DNA from 4 places in the Pseudomonas sp. GW821-FHT10C09 genome. Region 2 is predicted to be linked to each of the others. Evidence: predicted binding sites of a transcription regulator. Region 2 holds the regulator's gene; each other region holds the start of a gene.
What was found. Region 2 encodes FliA, which starts transcription of late flagellar genes. Its sites were predicted from a motif close to CTAAAGTTTNNNNNNNNNNNGCCGNTAA; they were not measured.
Positions count from the first base shown of each region.

Region 1: AC07N8_RS24735 (methyl-accepting chemotaxis protein) is a predicted target of FliA. The motif match lies at 1,410-1,437, and genes of this name have one in related genera.
Region 3: AC07N8_RS15480 (methyl-accepting chemotaxis protein) is a predicted target of FliA. The motif match lies at 2,164-2,191, and genes of this name have one in related genera.
Region 4: AC07N8_RS01825 (flagellar protein MotY) is a predicted target of FliA. The motif match lies at 2,349-2,376, and genes of this name have one in related genera.

Region 1 covers NZ_JBWKNG010000027.1:67,045-71,257, reverse strand. The annotation lists gene AC07N8_RS24750 (formimidoylglutamate deiminase) at 1-254, shown strand, start outside; gene AC07N8_RS24745 (lipocalin family protein) at 374-943, opposite strand; gene AC07N8_RS24740 (hypothetical protein) at 975-1,229, opposite strand; gene AC07N8_RS24735 (methyl-accepting chemotaxis protein) at 1,513-3,405, shown strand; gene AC07N8_RS24730 (DUF924 family protein) at 3,523-4,125, opposite strand; gene AC07N8_RS24725 (class 1 fructose-bisphosphatase) at 4,129-4,213, opposite strand, start outside.
Region 2 covers NZ_JBWKNG010000007.1:117,806-122,018, forward strand. The annotation lists gene AC07N8_RS09000 (chemotaxis protein CheA) at 1-90, opposite strand, end outside; gene AC07N8_RS09005 (protein phosphatase CheZ) at 145-933, opposite strand; gene AC07N8_RS09010 (chemotaxis response regulator CheY) at 956-1,327, opposite strand; gene fliA (RNA polymerase sigma factor FliA) at 1,495-2,235, opposite strand; gene fleN (flagellar synthesis regulator FleN) at 2,232-3,062, opposite strand; gene flhF (flagellar biosynthesis GTPase FlhF) at 3,179-4,213, opposite strand, start outside.
Region 3 covers NZ_JBWKNG010000013.1:141,327-145,539, forward strand. The annotation lists gene AC07N8_RS15475 (YncE family protein) at 1-2,123, shown strand, start outside; gene AC07N8_RS15480 (methyl-accepting chemotaxis protein) at 2,421-4,043, shown strand; gene AC07N8_RS15485 (chemotaxis protein CheW) at 4,043-4,213, shown strand, end outside.
Region 4 covers NZ_JBWKNG010000002.1:82,569-86,781, reverse strand. The annotation lists gene AC07N8_RS01830 (argininosuccinate synthase) at 28-1,245, opposite strand; gene AC07N8_RS01825 (flagellar protein MotY) at 1,375-2,283, opposite strand; gene pyrC (dihydroorotase) at 2,443-3,489, shown strand; gene rnt (ribonuclease T) at 3,486-4,163, shown strand.

The DNA of each region.
Region 1 (4,213 bases), on a different contig from region 2:
AGGCGCTGGGTCAGCCGATTGGCGCATTGGAAGTCGGTAAGCGTGCGGATTGGCTGGTGCTGGACGGTAACGATCCGTACCTGGCGACGGCCAGTGGCGACGGGATTCTGAATCGTTGGTTGTTTGCCGGTGGTGATCGTCAGGTTCGCGATGTGCTGGTCAATGGCCAGTGGGTCGTGCGTGACGGGCGTCATGCCGCGGAAGAAGAAAGCAATCGCGCGTTCACCCAAGTCCTGCGCGACCTCCTGGGCTAACCCCAAACAACTGTGGGAGCGAGCCTGCTCGCGAAGGGGCCATCAGATTCAACAGAGATGTTGACTGACAGTCCGCCTTCGCGAGCAGGCTCGCTCCCACACTTGCTATGCGCTAACCGTCAGTTCGAGGTCTTGGCCATCTGCGTATCCGTCGCACGCCAGATAAGCCGCGTGGTGTCGTAACCCTGCTGACGCGCCTTGCTCAGCAATTCCTCTCGCACTACGCCATTGACCTTCGGAGTCCGCGACAGCAGCCACAGGTACTTGCGACTCGGGTCACCCACAATGGCCGTCTTGTAGTCATCGCTGACGTACAACACCCAGTATTCGCCCTTCGCCGTACCGGGCAGCAGACGAGAAAACCAGGTATCGAACTCGACCCACAGCTTGTCGAATTTACCCGACACCTGTGGATAAGCCGTGCCCTTGACCTCTTCCCACTGCCACTGCGGCGTCAGGCAGCGGTTCAACACCGCCATGTTGCCGTCAGGCTTGAGGCTGTAATGGGCTTCGGACTGCGCGCAGTCGCGCTGGAAGTACATCGGCAGGCGAGCCAACTCGTACCAGGTCCCCTGATAACGCTTGAGGTTGACGCTGTTGACAGTTTTTGGCGCCAACGAATCATGGCCAGAAGTGGCGCAGCCAGCCAATACCAGGCCGGCAAAAAGTACGAGTAATAACCGCTTCATTGTTTTTCTCCCGTGGGCGCAACGCCCCGGTTTACTTCAGGCCTTGGCCGGAAAACATCAATACTTTGTCACCGGCGTACTGCACGCTGATAAAGCTGTTTTTGTCGCCCCAGGTGCAGCTGGACATGCCGAGCGCGCCCGAGCAATCAGCAGGTTTACCCAACAACGTTTCGACCTCGGCCTTAGGCATGCCGGTCGACAGTTTCGAGTAGTTTTCCTGATTGACCTTGCTGCATGCGGCCAACAACACGCAGAACGAGAGCAAGGCGAGAGATCGCAACGACATGGTGAAACTCCTGGAGCGAAGGGGAATGGCATGGCTGCCAAGCTGAAGCTTAGAAGAGAAAACCCCCATCTGGTTCCCCGACCGCGACGCTATTTATCAGGCCACTCGTCTGCCTTTTTTCGAAAAATCAGCCACTTTCTTGCGCCATTGCGTCATTCGTCAGTTTTTGCACAAAGGTGCCTAATCTTTGGCGCTGGCCAGTCGACATAGAAGCAGCGTAAAGCCCTCGACTGTGGCGAATTGACGCCCCTCGCTGATCAGCCCCTCCGCGGTAGTGCACTTAATGACCAGAAACATGAAATTCAGCCACAAGATCTTGCTGGCAGCCGCCCTCGTGGTCGCCGTCGCGTTCGCCTGCTTTATCCTGTTCAACGACTACCGCCAGCGCCAGACCCTGCGCAGCAGTACCGAATCCTCGATGCAGGAACTCGGCAGCCTGACCACCAGCAACATCCAGACCTGGCTGGAAAGCCGTATCCAGTTGCTGCAATCGTTATCCCAGCAGATCGCCGTGGATGGCAGCGCACCCGCCAGCCTGAAACGCGCCATCGACCTGCCGGCCTACACCAGCAACTTCCAGCTGAGCTATTTCGGCGGCACTGACGGTGTGATGTTCTCGATCCCGGCCGGCAATCGGGCTGCCGACTACGATCCTCGCGCCCGTGGCTGGTACAAGGCCGCCAACAGCGCGCAACAGACCATCGTCACCGAACCGTACATCGCCGCGTCTTCGGGCAAACTGGTGATCACCGTCGCCACGCCCGTGAAGAATCAGGGCCAGATGATCGGCGTTGCCGGTGCGGACATCGACTTGTCCAGCGTCAGCGCGATCATCAACTCGCTGAACTTCGGCGGCCACGGCCATGCGTTTATCGTCAGCGCCGACGGCAAGATCCTGATCCACCCGGACAGCAAACTGGTGCTCAAAGGACTGGCCGACGCCTATCCGAACGGCGCGCCGAAAGTCAGCCCGGGCCTGAAAGAAGTCGAGTTCGACGGCAAGACCCAGTTCATCTCCTTTACCCACGTCAACGGCGTGCCGTCGGCGGACTGGTACGTGGCACTGGTGCTGGATCAGGACACCGCGTTCTCGATGCTCAGTGAATTCCGCACCTCGGCGATCATCGCCATGGTCATCGCCGTGGTGATCATCATCGCGTTGCTGGGCATGCTGATCAGCTTCCTGATGCAGCCGCTGCTGACCATGGGCCGCGCGATGCATGACATCGCCGAAGGTGAAGGTGACCTGACCAAACGCCTGACCATCCACGGCCAGGACGAATTCGGCGCACTGGGCACCTCGTTCAACCGTTTTGTAGAGCGTATTCACACCTCGATTCGCGAAGTGTCCTCGGCCACCGGCCAGGTCAACGAAGTGGCCCTACGTGTGGTGGCGGCTTCCAACTCTTCGATGTTCAACTCCGACCAGCAAGCTTCGCGCACCAGCAGCGTGGCTGCAGCGATCAACCAACTGGGCGCCGCCGCCCAGGAAATCGCCCAGAACGCCGCCCTCGCCTCGCAACACTCCAGCGATGCCCGGGCCCTGGCTGAAGACGGTCAGCAAGTGGTGGATAAAACCATCGCGGCGATGCAGCAGCTGTCGGCGAAGATCAGCGATTCGTGCGGCAACATCGAAACGCTCAACAGCAACACCGTGAACATCGGGCAGATTCTGGAAGTGATCACCAGCATCTCCCAGCAAACCAACTTGCTGGCCCTGAACGCGGCCATCGAAGCGGCCCGTGCCGGTGAAGCCGGTCGTGGTTTTGCCGTGGTGGCGGACGAGGTGCGCAACCTCGCCCACCGCACTCAGGATTCGGCGCAGCAAGTGCAGAAGATGATCGAGGAGCTGCAAGTCGGCGCCCGTGAAGCGGTCATCACCATGACCGACAGCCAGCGCCAGAGCGAAAGCAGCGTCGGCATCGCCAACCAGGCCGGTGAGCGCCTGGGTAGCGTGACGCAGCGCATTGGTGAAATCGACGGGATGAACCAGTCGGTGGCGACGGCGACGGAAGAGCAGACCGCTGTGGTGGAGTCGATCAACGTCGACATCACCGAGATCAACACCTTGAACCAGGAAGGGGTGGAGAACTTGCAGTCGACCTTGCGTGCGTGTGCGGATCTTGAGCAGCAGGCGGCGCGGTTGAAGCAGCTGGTTGGCAGCTTCCGGATCTAAGTTGCTTTTCAGGGCCCCTTCGCGAGCAGGCTCGCTCCCACATTTGATTTGTGTCGTTCACAAATCCAATGTGGGAGCGAGCCTGCTCGCGAAGACGGCATCAGCCGTAATGAAACTCTAGAACCTGGACCCGGGCTTCGAAAGAAACGCCAACTCCTCAGCCGTCGACTCCCTTCCCGACACCGCATTGCGATGCGGAAACCGTCCAAACCGCGCAATCACGTCCCGATGCCGCTCGGCATAATCCAGGTAATCGCTGAACAGCGCCCGATCGATCTCTGGTTGTTGCGCCACCAATTCGATGTAGCGCGAGACGCCTTCATTCTGCACTGCGAGGTTTTCGCTGTGCTCGAACACCAGATAGATGAACACACGCTGAATCGGCAGCAACTGCTGATCAAAATCCGCAGCAATGCCTTGCGCCACCAGTGCCTGAGCCCTGAAGTCGCCGGAAAAGGATTTGGGAGTGTCGCGATAGATCATTCGCGGGAGTTGATCGAGCAGCAGCACCAGAGCCAGCCAACCTTCAGGGCGTTGCGCCCAGTCAGTCAATCCGCCGGCCAGTGCCTGCTCGACCCAGTCCCCGAAACGCGTTTGCGCTTCGAGGTCCTGGCTGTCGCGCTTGCCGAACCATAACTTGCCCTTGGCGGCCGCTGTTTCTTTCGCTGATCCGGAAGTTCCGAACCACCAATCGAGCAACGGCTGCCATGGCGCGGTCATGGTTTAGGCCTTGTGGTAAGCCGTGACGCGTTCGACTTCTTCTTTCGAACCGAGGAACACCGCGACACGCTGGTGCAGGCCGTCCGGC
Region 2 (4,213 bases):
CTCGACCAGTTGTTCGGACAGTTGCTCTAGAATCTCGCCGGCCTCAACCAGGAAATCCTGAAGGATCTCTTCATCGGCGCCGAAGCTCATTAAGGGGGTGCTCCTACAGGTCTAAAAACCTAAAAAACCTAGAATGCTGAAACGCTAAAATCCCAGGCTGGATAGCAAATCGTCCACATCGTCCTGACCGGACACAACGTCTTCTCTTTTATCGGCATGAATCTGCGGACCTTCACCCTGAGAGAGATGTTTTTGTGGATCTTTTTCGGCGAGCATCGATTCACGGTCATGTTCGATACCCGCAAAGCGGTCTACCTGGCTGGCCATGAGGACGAGCTTGAGCAAATTGCTTTCAACTTCGGTGACCAACTGGGTCACGCGCTTGATCACCTGACCGGTGAGGTCCTGGTAATCCTGTGCCAGCAGGATGTCGTTGAGGTTGCTCGACACCGTGCGGTTGTCCTCGGTGCTGCGTGTCAGGAAACCGTCGACGCGGCGGGCCAGCTCACGGAACTCTTCAGCCCCGACTTCGCGGCGCATGAACCGGCTCCAGTCCGTGCTCAACGCCTGGGCTTCTTCGCTCAGGCTGTTGACCAGCGGCGTGGCGCTTTCCACCAGGTCCATGGTGCGGTTGGCCGCGGCCTCGGTCAGCTTGACCACATACCCCAGGCGCTCGGTGGCGTCCGTGATTTGCGACACTTCCTCGGCTTGCGGCATGTTCGGGTCAATCTGGAAATTGACGATCGCGCTGTGCAGCTCGCGAGTGAGCTTGCCCACTTCCTGATACAGGCCACGGTCACGGGTCTGATTGAGCTCATGGATCAGTTGCACAGCCTCGCCGAACCTGCCTTTTTCAAGGCTGGCGACCAGTTCGACGGCATGTTTTTTCAGGGTCGATTCAAAATCGCCCTGTGAAGATTCTTTATGCTCCATAGCTCCCCCGTGGCGCAGTGGATCAACCGATGCGTTCGAAAATCTTCTCGATTTTTTCTTTCAACGCCTGGGCCGTGAAGGGTTTGACCACATAGCCGTTTACGCCGGCCTGGGCCGCTTCGATGATCTGCTCGCGCTTGGCTTCAGCGGTCACCATCAGCACTGGCAGGTGCTTGAGCTTTTCATCGGCGCGCACGTGGCGCAGCAGATCGATACCGGTCATGCCAGGCATGTTCCAGTCCGTTACCAGAAAGTCGATGCTCCCGCTGTTGAGAACCGGAATGGCAGTAGTGCCATCGTCAGCCTCGACCGTGTTGGTGAACCCAAGGTCACGCAACAGGTTTTTTATGATCCGCCGCATCGTTGAGAAGTCATCAACGATGAGGATTTTCATGTTCTTGTCCAATTCGACCTCCAAGCAGTCTTAAACGCGCCCAGCACCTGGACGCGCCATTTCAATCAATTCGGCAATTCACTCGATGACTGTCTGGAGCACAACAGATCGCGACCGGTGCCGTTCAAATCCGCACCAGCCCCGTTCGCAGTGTCCCCACACTGCCTTCAGCGCGCTCGCCACTCCCCCAAACGCCCCCGCAAACGGGCCGCGCACTGGCTGTGTAACTGGCTGACCCGCGATTCGCTGACCCCCAGGACCTCACCGATTTCCTTGAGATTCAACTCTTCGTCGTAGTACAGCGCCAACACCAGTCGCTCGCGCTCCGGCAAATTGGCAATCGCGTCCGCCAGCGCCGCCTGGAAGCGTTCATCTTCCAGATCGCGTGACGGCTCGAGATGAGCACTCGCGCCATCCTCATGCAGCCCTTCGTGTTCGCCGTCCTGCAACAGATCGTCGAAACTGAATAAGCGGCTGCCCAGGGTGTCGTTCAAAATCCCGTAATAATCGTCGAGACTCAATTGGAGTTCGGCCGCAACCTCGTGATCTTTAGCGTCACGGCCGGTTTTAGCTTCAATAGAGCGAATTGCGTCACTGACCATACGGGTATTTCGGTGGACCGAGCGTGGCGCCCAGTCCCCCTTGCGTACTTCATCGAGCATGGCGCCGCGGATTCGTATGCCCGCGTACGTCTCGAAACTTGCGCCTTTGCTGGCGTCGTATTTGGTCGACACTTCAAGCAGGCCGATCATCCCGGCCTGGATCAGGTCTTCAACCTGGACACTGGCCGGCAGACGGGCCAGCAAGTGGTAAGCAATGCGTTTGACCAGTGGCGCGTAACGCTCGATCAGCTCGTACTGCGCGTCACGTGCCGACTTCTTGTAGAGGTTGTAGCCACTGGCTGTCATAGGACGGGTCCTGCGGTCTGTTGCACGAGGCGCTCGACGAAAAACTCAAGGTGCCCGCGCGGGTTGGCAGGCAGCGGCCAGGTATCAACTTTCTGCGCGATGGCCTTGAACGCCAGGGCGCACTTGGAACGCGGGAAGGCTTCATACACGGCACGTTGTTTCTGCACAGCCTTGCGCACGCTTTCGTCGTAAGGCACCGCGCCGACGTATTGCAAGGCCACGTCGAGAAAGCGGTCGGTGACCTTGGTCAACTTGGCGAACAGGTTGCGACCTTCTTGCGGGCTCTGGGCCATGTTGGCCAGGACGCGGAAGCGGTTCATGCCGTAATCGCGGTTAAGCAGTTTGATCAGCGCGTAGGCGTCGGTGATCGAGGTCGGCTCGTCGCAGACCACCAGCAAGACTTCCTGCGCTGCGCGAACAAAACTGACTACCGAGTCACCTATGCCCGCAGCGGTGTCGATCACCAATACGTCGAGGTTGTCGCCGATGTCGCTGAAGGCCTGGATCAGGCCGGCGTGTTGAGCCGGGCTCAAATGAACCATGCTCTGGGTGCCAGACGCGGCCGGAACGATTCGAATACCGCCCGGGCCCTGCAACAGAACGTCGCGCAGCTCGCAGCGGCCTTCGATCACGTCGGCCAGGGTACGTTTGGGTGTCAGTCCCAGCAGGACGTCAACGTTCGCCAGGCCCAGGTCAGCGTCCAACAGCATGACGCGACGGCCGAGCTCAGCCAGGGCCAGCGACAAATTCACTGACACGTTAGTCTTGCCGACGCCACCTTTGCCGCCGGTCACCGCGATCACCTGTACGGGATGCATGCTGCCCATGTTATTTCTTTACCTTGTCTTGCATAGACGGAGGCCACATTACTGGCTGCGCGTTCGCAAATGGAACAATGCATGGCAGACCATCGATGTAGGTACAAAAACTGTTCATTACTACCTTAGCCAACCTGCTTGGTCGGGCTGTGGTAAATATCAGCGAACATGTCAGCCATGGCTTCTTCGCTGGGTTCTTCCTGCATTTGTACGCTTACGGCGCGACTGACCAACTGATGACGGCGCGGCAGATGCAAATCATCCGGGATCCGCGGGCCATCGGTCAGGTACGCCACCGGCAATTCATGACTGATCGCCAGGCTCAGCACCTCGCCCAGACTTGCCGTTTCATCCAGTTTAGTCAGGATGCAGCCAGCGAGCCCGCAGCGTTTGTAACTATGATAAGCGGCTGTTAGAACCTGTTTTTGGCTGGTGGTTGCGAGCACCAGGTAATTTTTTGATTTGATGCCACGCCCGGCCAGGCTTTCGAGCTGCATGCGCAGGGCTGGATCGCTGGCCTGAAGGCCTGCGGTATCAATCAGCACCACGCGTTTGCGCAGCAGTGGCTCCAGCGCCTGAACCAGCGATTGGCCCGGATCGACGTGGGTCACCGACACATTGAGAATGCGCCCCAGCGTCTTGAGCTGCTCCTGGGCGCCAATGCGAAAGCTGTCCATGCTCACCAGCGCGATGTTCTGCGCGCCGTACTTGAGCACGTAACGGGCTGCGAGCTTGGCCAGGGTGGTGGTCTTGCCCATGCCGGCAGGACCAACCATGGCAATCACGCCGCCTTCTTCCAGCGGCTCGACTTCCGGGGTAGCAATCATCCGCGCCAGGTGCGCCAGCAACATGCGCCAGGCCTGACGGGGTTCATCGATATCACCGATCATCGCCAACAGATCGCGCGACAACGGGCCGGACAGGCCGATGCGTTGCAGGCGACGCCACAGGTTGGCCTGGGCCGGACGGCTACCTTGCAGCTGATTCCAGGCCAGCGAACCGAGCTGTACTTCCATCAGTTCGCGCAGGCTGTTGAGCTCGAAACGCATCGAGTCGAACGCACGTGGATCCACGCCGCCAGCAGCCGGTGCCGGAGCAGGCGCGGAGCGACGCGGTTCGGCGTAGGTCGGTTCGATCAGTGGCTCGGCAGCGGTCAGTGG
Region 3 (4,213 bases), on a different contig from region 2:
ACTTTGAGTACGAATACACCGTGGTTCAAAAGGATCTAGTCGGGGGGGCGTTCAACATCCTTCTGCCGATAGCCTTTTTCATGGGGGCCGGTAATGGTAACGCTGTCGGGATTTCTTATACGGTATATGACCAGCTGGAGAACCCTACCCAGAATTCACTGCCATCGCCGTCCCTCTCGATCAAGGTCGACCTGACGCCCAAAGTGGAACTTCCGACCGCTCCTTTTGTACCGGGGCTGGAAGGCAAAGTGATCATTCCGATCAAATACACCACGGGTTTCGTGGTCCGGGTGGATTGGGCCAAAGGCTTCAAACCCGGCGATAAAGCCAAACTGGTGGTGAAGGGCGGGGCCGCGGGAGCAGGGACACCGGTATTCACCTTTGTCGCGCTCAATTCCAACTTCCGCGCGAACTTCCAGCTGACTACGGCGTTCATCCTGGCCAACGCGGGTCGGGAGGTGGTGTTCACGTGGATCCTGTTGAGTGGTGGCGTGGAGACGGAGTCCGAGCCGTTGACCCTGACCATCGAGAGCGTCAACGTGACGGATCCGAACTTTCCGAAGCCGGAAATTGTTGAGGCCTATGGGACGAACGCCGTGGATCTGCGGGCGTTTACCGATGATGCACACATCGTTTGTGCGCCTTGGCCGCTTATCGGGCTGCTGCAGAAAATCTGGGTACATGTGTTGGGTACCGGCAAAGATGGCAATCCCAAGACCGTCGCGATTGCAGTGGGCAAAACCTTGACGCCGGAACAGGTCCAGAAGGGGCTCGAGTATGTATTGCTTCGCAAAGACCTGGAGTTGTTCGCGCCGGGTAAAGAGTTGAGGGTTCGGCTGCAAGTGGACTTCTACCCCAATGAAGTCGACGGCACAAAAAAGACCTTTACGTTGGCACGCTACACACTGGTCACGGCGGGAATGAAAGCCACGCTGGAGTTTCTCAATGCGCCTTATCGCATTGCGCCAATGGGGCACTTGACTGGTATTAAGCTCAAGTTGGTGGACGAAAATGGAGAGTTCATCAAAGAAAAATCGGTGTATGTGACTATTCCGAGCAATTTCAAATACCCGGACGGCACTACCGGGCGACGTGAGTTTAAGACCGGTTTGTTTGGTGTGTTGGAAATCCTGGGCGTGACGGGGGCGGATGCACCTGGTACGACTTACATCATCAAGGCGGAATATGATGGCAATGTCGTGACCGCGAAGCTGGATGTTACAAGTCGAGGGAAAACTGGTGAGATGGATTTTGGTTTTACCACAAACGGTATCGCTCCAGCTTGGCAATTCGGTAGTGTTGCAATTAGTCCGGATGGTACGAAAATTTTAGTGAGTAAACCGCACCCAAGTAATGGCTTTTTGGCAGTCATTGATGCCGCAACCCTGCAGATGGTAGGTGCGCGAATAGAAAATTTAGGCATGAATTACTTTGCGATTGCTCCTGATAGTGACCAGGTCTTTATGAGCAGCTCTTATGGTTATTATCATTCAGCTATGAGCTTGTCGTCAGGAGAGCAAGCCCGGATTGAGACGACTGGTTTTAATTCTGGGGAATGTGTTTTTAACCTAGAGGGTACCCATGCATATACTCTTTTCACGCACGGGATGACGAAAACAGACATTGCGCTCAAGCGTGATAAGAGTACAGGATTGCCGGAAGCTAATTTAATTGTCATGGCTCCTGATGGTAAAACCATATTTACTTTTCGTACTTATGGTTCAGAATTATTCAGTATTTCTACAAGCAGCGACTCATTAATTAAGCGAGCAAAGCTGCCCTGGCATGCACACTCACTAGCAATAAGCCCGGATGGAAAGCACATTTACGCTAATGATTATAATGCACAAAAGATAATGGTCATTGACTCCACAAGTCTGCTCGTAATCCACACTGTCGACGTTATTCAGCCGGGCGTGATTACTTTGAGTCCGGACGGTCGACTGCTCTATTTTTCCAGTGAGGGATCCAAAGTGAAAGCTCTTGATACTGTGAACCGCAAGGAGGTCAAGACTTTTGTTGTTGCAGGCGATCCATGCAGCCTGACGCTCAGCCTTGATAGTTCCCGCCTGCTTGTCGTTTATAAAAACAAATCGATTATCACCGTTATTCAAGTCGAGTAATTCTGGAGGCAGGTATAAGGAAAGCTGGAGTGAAGGATCTTTTAAGTAGGTCCGTCCATTCCCGTTAAACCCCGCCATCGTTCTTCGCGAGCAGGCTGGCTCCCACATTGGACCGCGTCCATCCGGACAATCCGGTCCCCGTGGGAGCCGGGCTTGCCCGCGAAGGCGTCTTCAGACACCCCCCATCCCCAGCGACCAATCCAGCAGAAGCCCTCCCGCCTGGGCCTACTTTCCGTCTTATAAATGAAACACCCTCGGCTATACTCCGCAGCACTTGAACCACCCCGAGGACTGACTGTGAAGAACTGGACGTTGCGCCAACGCATTTTGGCGAGTTTTGCGGTGATCATCGCCATCATGCTGTTGATGGTTGTCGTCTCGTATTCACGGCTGTTGAAGATCGAAGCCAGTGAAGAAAGCGTTCGCGATGATGCGCTTCCGGGGGTGTATTTCAGCTCGATGATTCGCAGCGCCTGGGTCGACAGTTTCCTCCAGACCCAGGAAATGCTCGGCCTCAAGGAAGGTCAGGGCATCAGTGCCGAAGACGCCGCCGATTTCAAGGCGTTCGAGGCGCGACTGATGGAGCAGATCAATAACTATCGCAGCACGGTGACCACGGAGGAGGACAAGGTCGAAATCGCCGCCTTCGAAAAACTGCATGAGGATTTCCAGAAGATCCTGATGAAGGTGCTCGACCTGCATAAAAGCAATCAGGAAGCTGACGCGATCAAGCTGTTCAACGAACAGCTGACCCCGGCTTGGACCGCCGGCCGGATGAAACTCAATGACATCATCCGCGAAAACAAAGCCGTGGCCGACAACGATATCGCCGCCATCGATGACGCGGTGCTGACGGCAAAAATAAGCATGGGCATTTCCCTGCTCGTGGCGGTATTGGCCGCCGGTTTCTGTGGCTTGCTGCTGATGCGCGCGATCATGGCGCCGATGAACCGGATCGTGAAAATCCTCGAAATCATGCGCACCGGCGACCTCAGCGGTCGTTTGAACCTGGAGCGCAAGGACGAATTCGGCGCCGTGGAAACCGGCTTCAACGACATGATGACCGAGCTGACATCCCTGGTGTCTCAGGCCCAGCGCTCATCGGTGCAAGTCACCACTTCGGTCACCGAGATCGCTGCCACGTCCAAGCAACAACAAGCCACCGCCACCGAAACCGCCGCCACCACCACGGAAATCGGCGCGACCTCCCGTGAGATCGCCGCGACGTCCCGTGATCTGGTGCGCACCATGACTGAAGTGTCCACCGCTGCCGATCAGGCCTCGGTACTCGCCGGTTCCGGGCAGCAAGGCTTGGCGCGCATGGAAGACACCATGCACTCGGTGATGGGCGCGGCCGATCTGGTCAACGCCAAACTGGCGATTCTCAACGAGAAGGCCGGCAATATTAACCAGGTGGTGGTGACCATCGTCAAAGTTGCCGACCAGACCAATTTGCTGTCGCTGAACGCTGCCATCGAGGCCGAGAAAGCCGGCGAGTACGGGCGCGGTTTTGCTGTGGTTGCCACCGAAGTGCGGCGTCTGGCGGACCAGACGGCAGTCGCCACCTACGACATCGAGCAGATGGTGCGCGAGATCCAGTCGGCGGTATCGGCCGGGGTCATGGGCATGGACAAATTCTCGGAAGAAGTGCGCCGTGGCATGTCCGAAGTGCAGCAGGTCGGCGAGCAGTTGTCGCAGATCATCCATCAGGTTCAGGCGCTGGCGCCGCGGGTGTTGATGGTCAACGAAGGCATGCAGGCCCAAGCCACCGGCGCCGAACAGATCAACCACGCGCTGGTGCAGTTGGGTGATGCCAGCAGCCAGACCGTCGAGTCGTTGCGCCAGGCCAGTTTTGCCATCGACGAACTGAGCCAGGTGGCTGTAGGCCTGCGCAGTGGCGTTTCGCGATTCAAAGTCTGATGAACGAACTCGCGGCCAAACGCGGGGCCGGGGTGCCGGTCAAGCAATCGTTGTACCTGGTGTTTCGCATCGGCGGCGAGCGCTTTGCCTTGCAGGCTATCGAAGTGGCGGAAGTGCTGCCGCGGTTGCCGTTGAAACCGATTGCCCAGGCGCCGCATTGGGTTGCCGGG
Region 4 (4,213 bases), on a different contig from region 2:
CACACTTCTATTACCCGCTCAAAAGGCTCAGAACAGCTTGCGGCCTTTGTTCGCGGCAATGCGCATACGCAAGGCGTTGAGCTTGATGAAGCCAGCCGCATCGGCCTGGTTGTAAGCGCCGCCGTCTTCTTCGAAAGTCGCGATGTTGGCATCGAACAACGATTCGTCAGACTTGCGACCGGTCACGATCACGTTGCCCTTGTACAGCTTCAGGCGAACAACGCCGTTCACGTGGGCCTGGGACGCATCGATCATCTGTTGCAGCATCAGACGCTCAGGGCTCCACCAGTAACCGGTGTAGATCAGGCTTGCGTACTTGGGCATCAACTCGTCTTTGAGGTGAGCCACTTCGCGGTCCAGGGTGATCGATTCGATCGCACGGTGAGCGCGCAGCATGATGGTGCCGCCAGGAGTTTCGTAGCAGCCACGGGACTTCATGCCCACGTAACGGTTTTCGACGATGTCGAGACGGCCGATACCGTGTTCACCACCGATACGGTTCAGGGTCGCCAGCACGGTGGCCGGGGTCATTTCGACGCCGTCCAGTGCAACGATGTCGCCGTTACGGTAGGTCAGTTCCAGGTATTGCGGCTTGTCTGGAGCGTTCTCCGGGGAGACGGTCCATTTCCACATGTCTTCTTCGTGCTCGGTCCAGGTGTCTTCCAGCACGCCGCCTTCATAGGAGATGTGCAGCAGGTTGGCATCCATCGAGTACGGGGATTTTTTCTTGCCGTGACGCTCGATCGGGATGTTGTGCTTTTCAGCGTAATCCATCAGCTTTTCACGGGACAGCAGGTCCCACTCGCGCCACGGAGCAATCACTTTCACACCTGGCTTCAAGGCGTACGCGCCCAGTTCGAAACGAACCTGGTCGTTGCCCTTGCCGGTGGCGCCGTGGGAAATGGCGTCAGCGCCGGTTTCGTTGGCGATTTCGATCAGGCGTTTGGCGATCAACGGACGAGCGATGGAAGTACCCAGCAGGTACTCGCCTTCGTAAACGGTGTTGGCGCGGAACATCGGGAAAACGAAATCACGCACGAATTCTTCGCGCAAGTCGTCGATGTAGATCTCTTTGACGCCCATGGCCTGTGCCTTGGCGCGCGCAGGTTCGACCTCTTCGCCCTGACCCAGGTCAGCGGTGAAGGTCACCACTTCACAGTTATAAGTATCCTGCAGCCACTTGAGGATCACCGAAGTGTCCAGGCCGCCGGAATACGCCAGAACGACCTTGTTTACGTCCGCCATGCCATCACTCCACGGGGTTCTACGGAAAGCCGTGAAGTCTACCGGTCATACGAAATAATTTACAGTGGCGCGACAGCTTATGACGACGAAGCGACAGAATCTGTCGAGAGCGCGACGATGACCGGCAAGTCAGGAAGTGGCTGCTGCATTACCAGAAGCGACTTGAGGCGCGACTTTCTCGGTCGGCGCAACGCGTTCCAGACGCACGGCAACCCGGCGATTCTTCGCACGGTTGACGGCGTTGGTGTTGGGCGCCACAGGGTAACGCTCACCGTGGAAGCGCATGGTGATCTGCGATTCCTGAATGCCGTTGGCCTTGAAGTAATCCATCACCGCCAATGCGCGGCGGCGCGACAGTTCACGGTTGGCCAGGCGATTGCCGCTGTTGTCGGAGTGCCCGTCGAGCTCGATGTGATTGACCGACGGATCGGCCTTCATGAACTCCAGCATCACTTGCAACTGCGCCTTGGCGTGCGCATCAAGATCGATGCCTTCAGCACCCGTGAAGGTGATCTCGGACTGTTTGACCTGTTCGAAATTCTTCGGCAGCAGTTTCGCCACGCAGCTTTGGTAATCGTTGAATGCCTTGCTGAACTTGACCGGCAACAGTCGCACTTCCGACACCCGGCCATCACCGGAGGCATGCCGGATCACCGGACTGCGGCCATCGATCAAGCCACTGATCAGGCGCCCGGCCTGCGCTTGCGAGCTGTTGAACAGCACATTACCGCTGCCCAGGCGTACCGAGCCCAGATTGATGTCGCCACGCCCCGGTTGCCACGGCGCGGCGGCTGCCAGCAAGGTTGCCGAACCGCCACCGATCATCGCGTTGTAGGTATTCAGGCGAAATATCGCCTGCTCACCGGCACGGCGCACGAATTCACCCGAGCCGAAATCGGTGATCGGCTGAGTCAGGCGGCATTCGAACTTGTCACCTTCGACCGTCCACTCGATGCTCTCCAGACGCGTCTGGAAAGTGAGCGCCATCGCAGGAAGGCTGGCAAACACACTGAGCAAGGCTAAATAACGCTGGCGCACGGGAGGCTCCACTGGCTTCTACAACAAAAAGACCGACACACGCATGTTTCCGGCATACCTGATTCATATCGGTAGGTTCCTGCAAAACTTGATAGCGAGTGCCTGCAAGAGTCTTTTCCGGTAGCATTCCCTTGAGTTTGACCCGCCTGGAATCCCCTCATGCCCGACCGCCTGACCCTGCTGCGTCCCGACGACTGGCACATTCATCTTCGCGATGGTGCCGTGTTGACCAATACCGTTGCGGATGTTGCGCGCACCTTTGGTCGCGCCATCATCATGCCCAACCTGGTACCTCCGGTGCGTAACGCCGCTGAAGCCGACGGCTATCGCCAGCGAATCCTCGCTGCACGCCCGGCCGGCAGTCGCTTCGAACCGTTGATGGTGCTTTACCTGACCGACCGCACCCAGCCCGAAGAAATTCGCGAGGCCAAGGCCAGCGGTTTCGTGTACGCCGCCAAGCTGTACCCTGCCGGCGCGACCACCAACTCGGATTCTGGCGTAACCAGCATCGACAAGATCTTCCCTGCGCTAGAGGCCATGGCCGACGTCGGGATGCCTCTGCTGATTCACGGTGAAGTCACTCGTGGCGATGTCGACGTGTTCGACCGCGAAAAATTTTTCATCGATGAGCACATGCGCCGTGTGGTCGAGCGTTTCCCGACGCTCAAAGTGGTGTTTGAACACATCACCACCGCCGATGCCGTGCAGTTCGTCAACGAGGCTTCGGCCAACGTCGGCGCCACCATCACCGCGCATCACCTGCTGTACAACCGCAACCACATGCTGGTGGGCGGGATTCGGCCGCACTTCTATTGCCTGCCGATTCTCAAGCGCAATACGCACCAGGAAGCCCTGCTCGACGCCGCCACCAGCGGCAGCGAAAAATTCTTCCTGGGCACCGACTCGGCCCCCCACGCCCAGCACGCCAAAGAAGCCGCGTGTGGCTGCGCCGGTTGCTACACCGCGTATGCGGCCATCGAGATGTACGCCGAAGCGTTCGAACAACGCAACGCGCTGGACAAGCTCGAAGCCTTCGCCAGCCTCAACGGCCCACGCTTCTATGGCCTGCCAGCGAACACCGACCGCATTACCCTGGTCCGCGATGAGTGGACCGCCCCAACCAGCCTGCCATTTGGCGAGTTGACCGTTATCCCGCTGCGCGCCGGTGAAAAACTGCGCTGGCGCCTGCTGGAGGAACACGCGTGAGTGAAGACCATTTCGACGACGAACAGGACGGTCAAGGCGGTGGAGGCGGTCCTCGTCATCCAATGGCTGCCAGGTTTCGTGGCTACCTGCCGGTCGTCGTCGACGTAGAAACCGGTGGTTTCAACTCGGCCACCGACGCCCTGCTGGAAATTGCTGCAACCACCATCGCCATGGACGAGAAAGGGTTTGTGTACCCCGATCACACCTACTTCTTCCGTGTAGAGCCTTTTGAAGGCGCGAACATCGAAGCAGCGGCGCTGGAGTTCACCGGGATCAAACTCGATCACCCGCTGCGCATGGCAGTGAGTGAAGAAGCGGCGCTGACCGATATTTTCCGCGGCATCCGCAAGGCTCTGAAAGCCAACGGCTGCAAACGGGCGATTCTGGTCGGCCACAACAGCAGCTTCGACCTGGGCTTCCTCAACGCTGCGGTCGCACGCCTGGACATGAAACGTAACCCGTTTCATCCGTTCTCCAGCTTCGACACCGCGACCCTTGCCGGCCTGGCTTACGGTCAGACTGTACTGGCCAAGGCCTGTCAGGCGGCGGATATCGACTTCGACGGTCGCGAGGCCCACTCGGCTCGTTATGACACCGAGAAGACCGCGGAGCTGTTCTGCGGCATCGTCAATCGCTGGAAACAAATGGGCGGCTGGGAAGATTTCAACGACTGATCTGTCGCTGATTAATCCCCGCGCATAAAAAAACCGGCCACTGAGGCCGG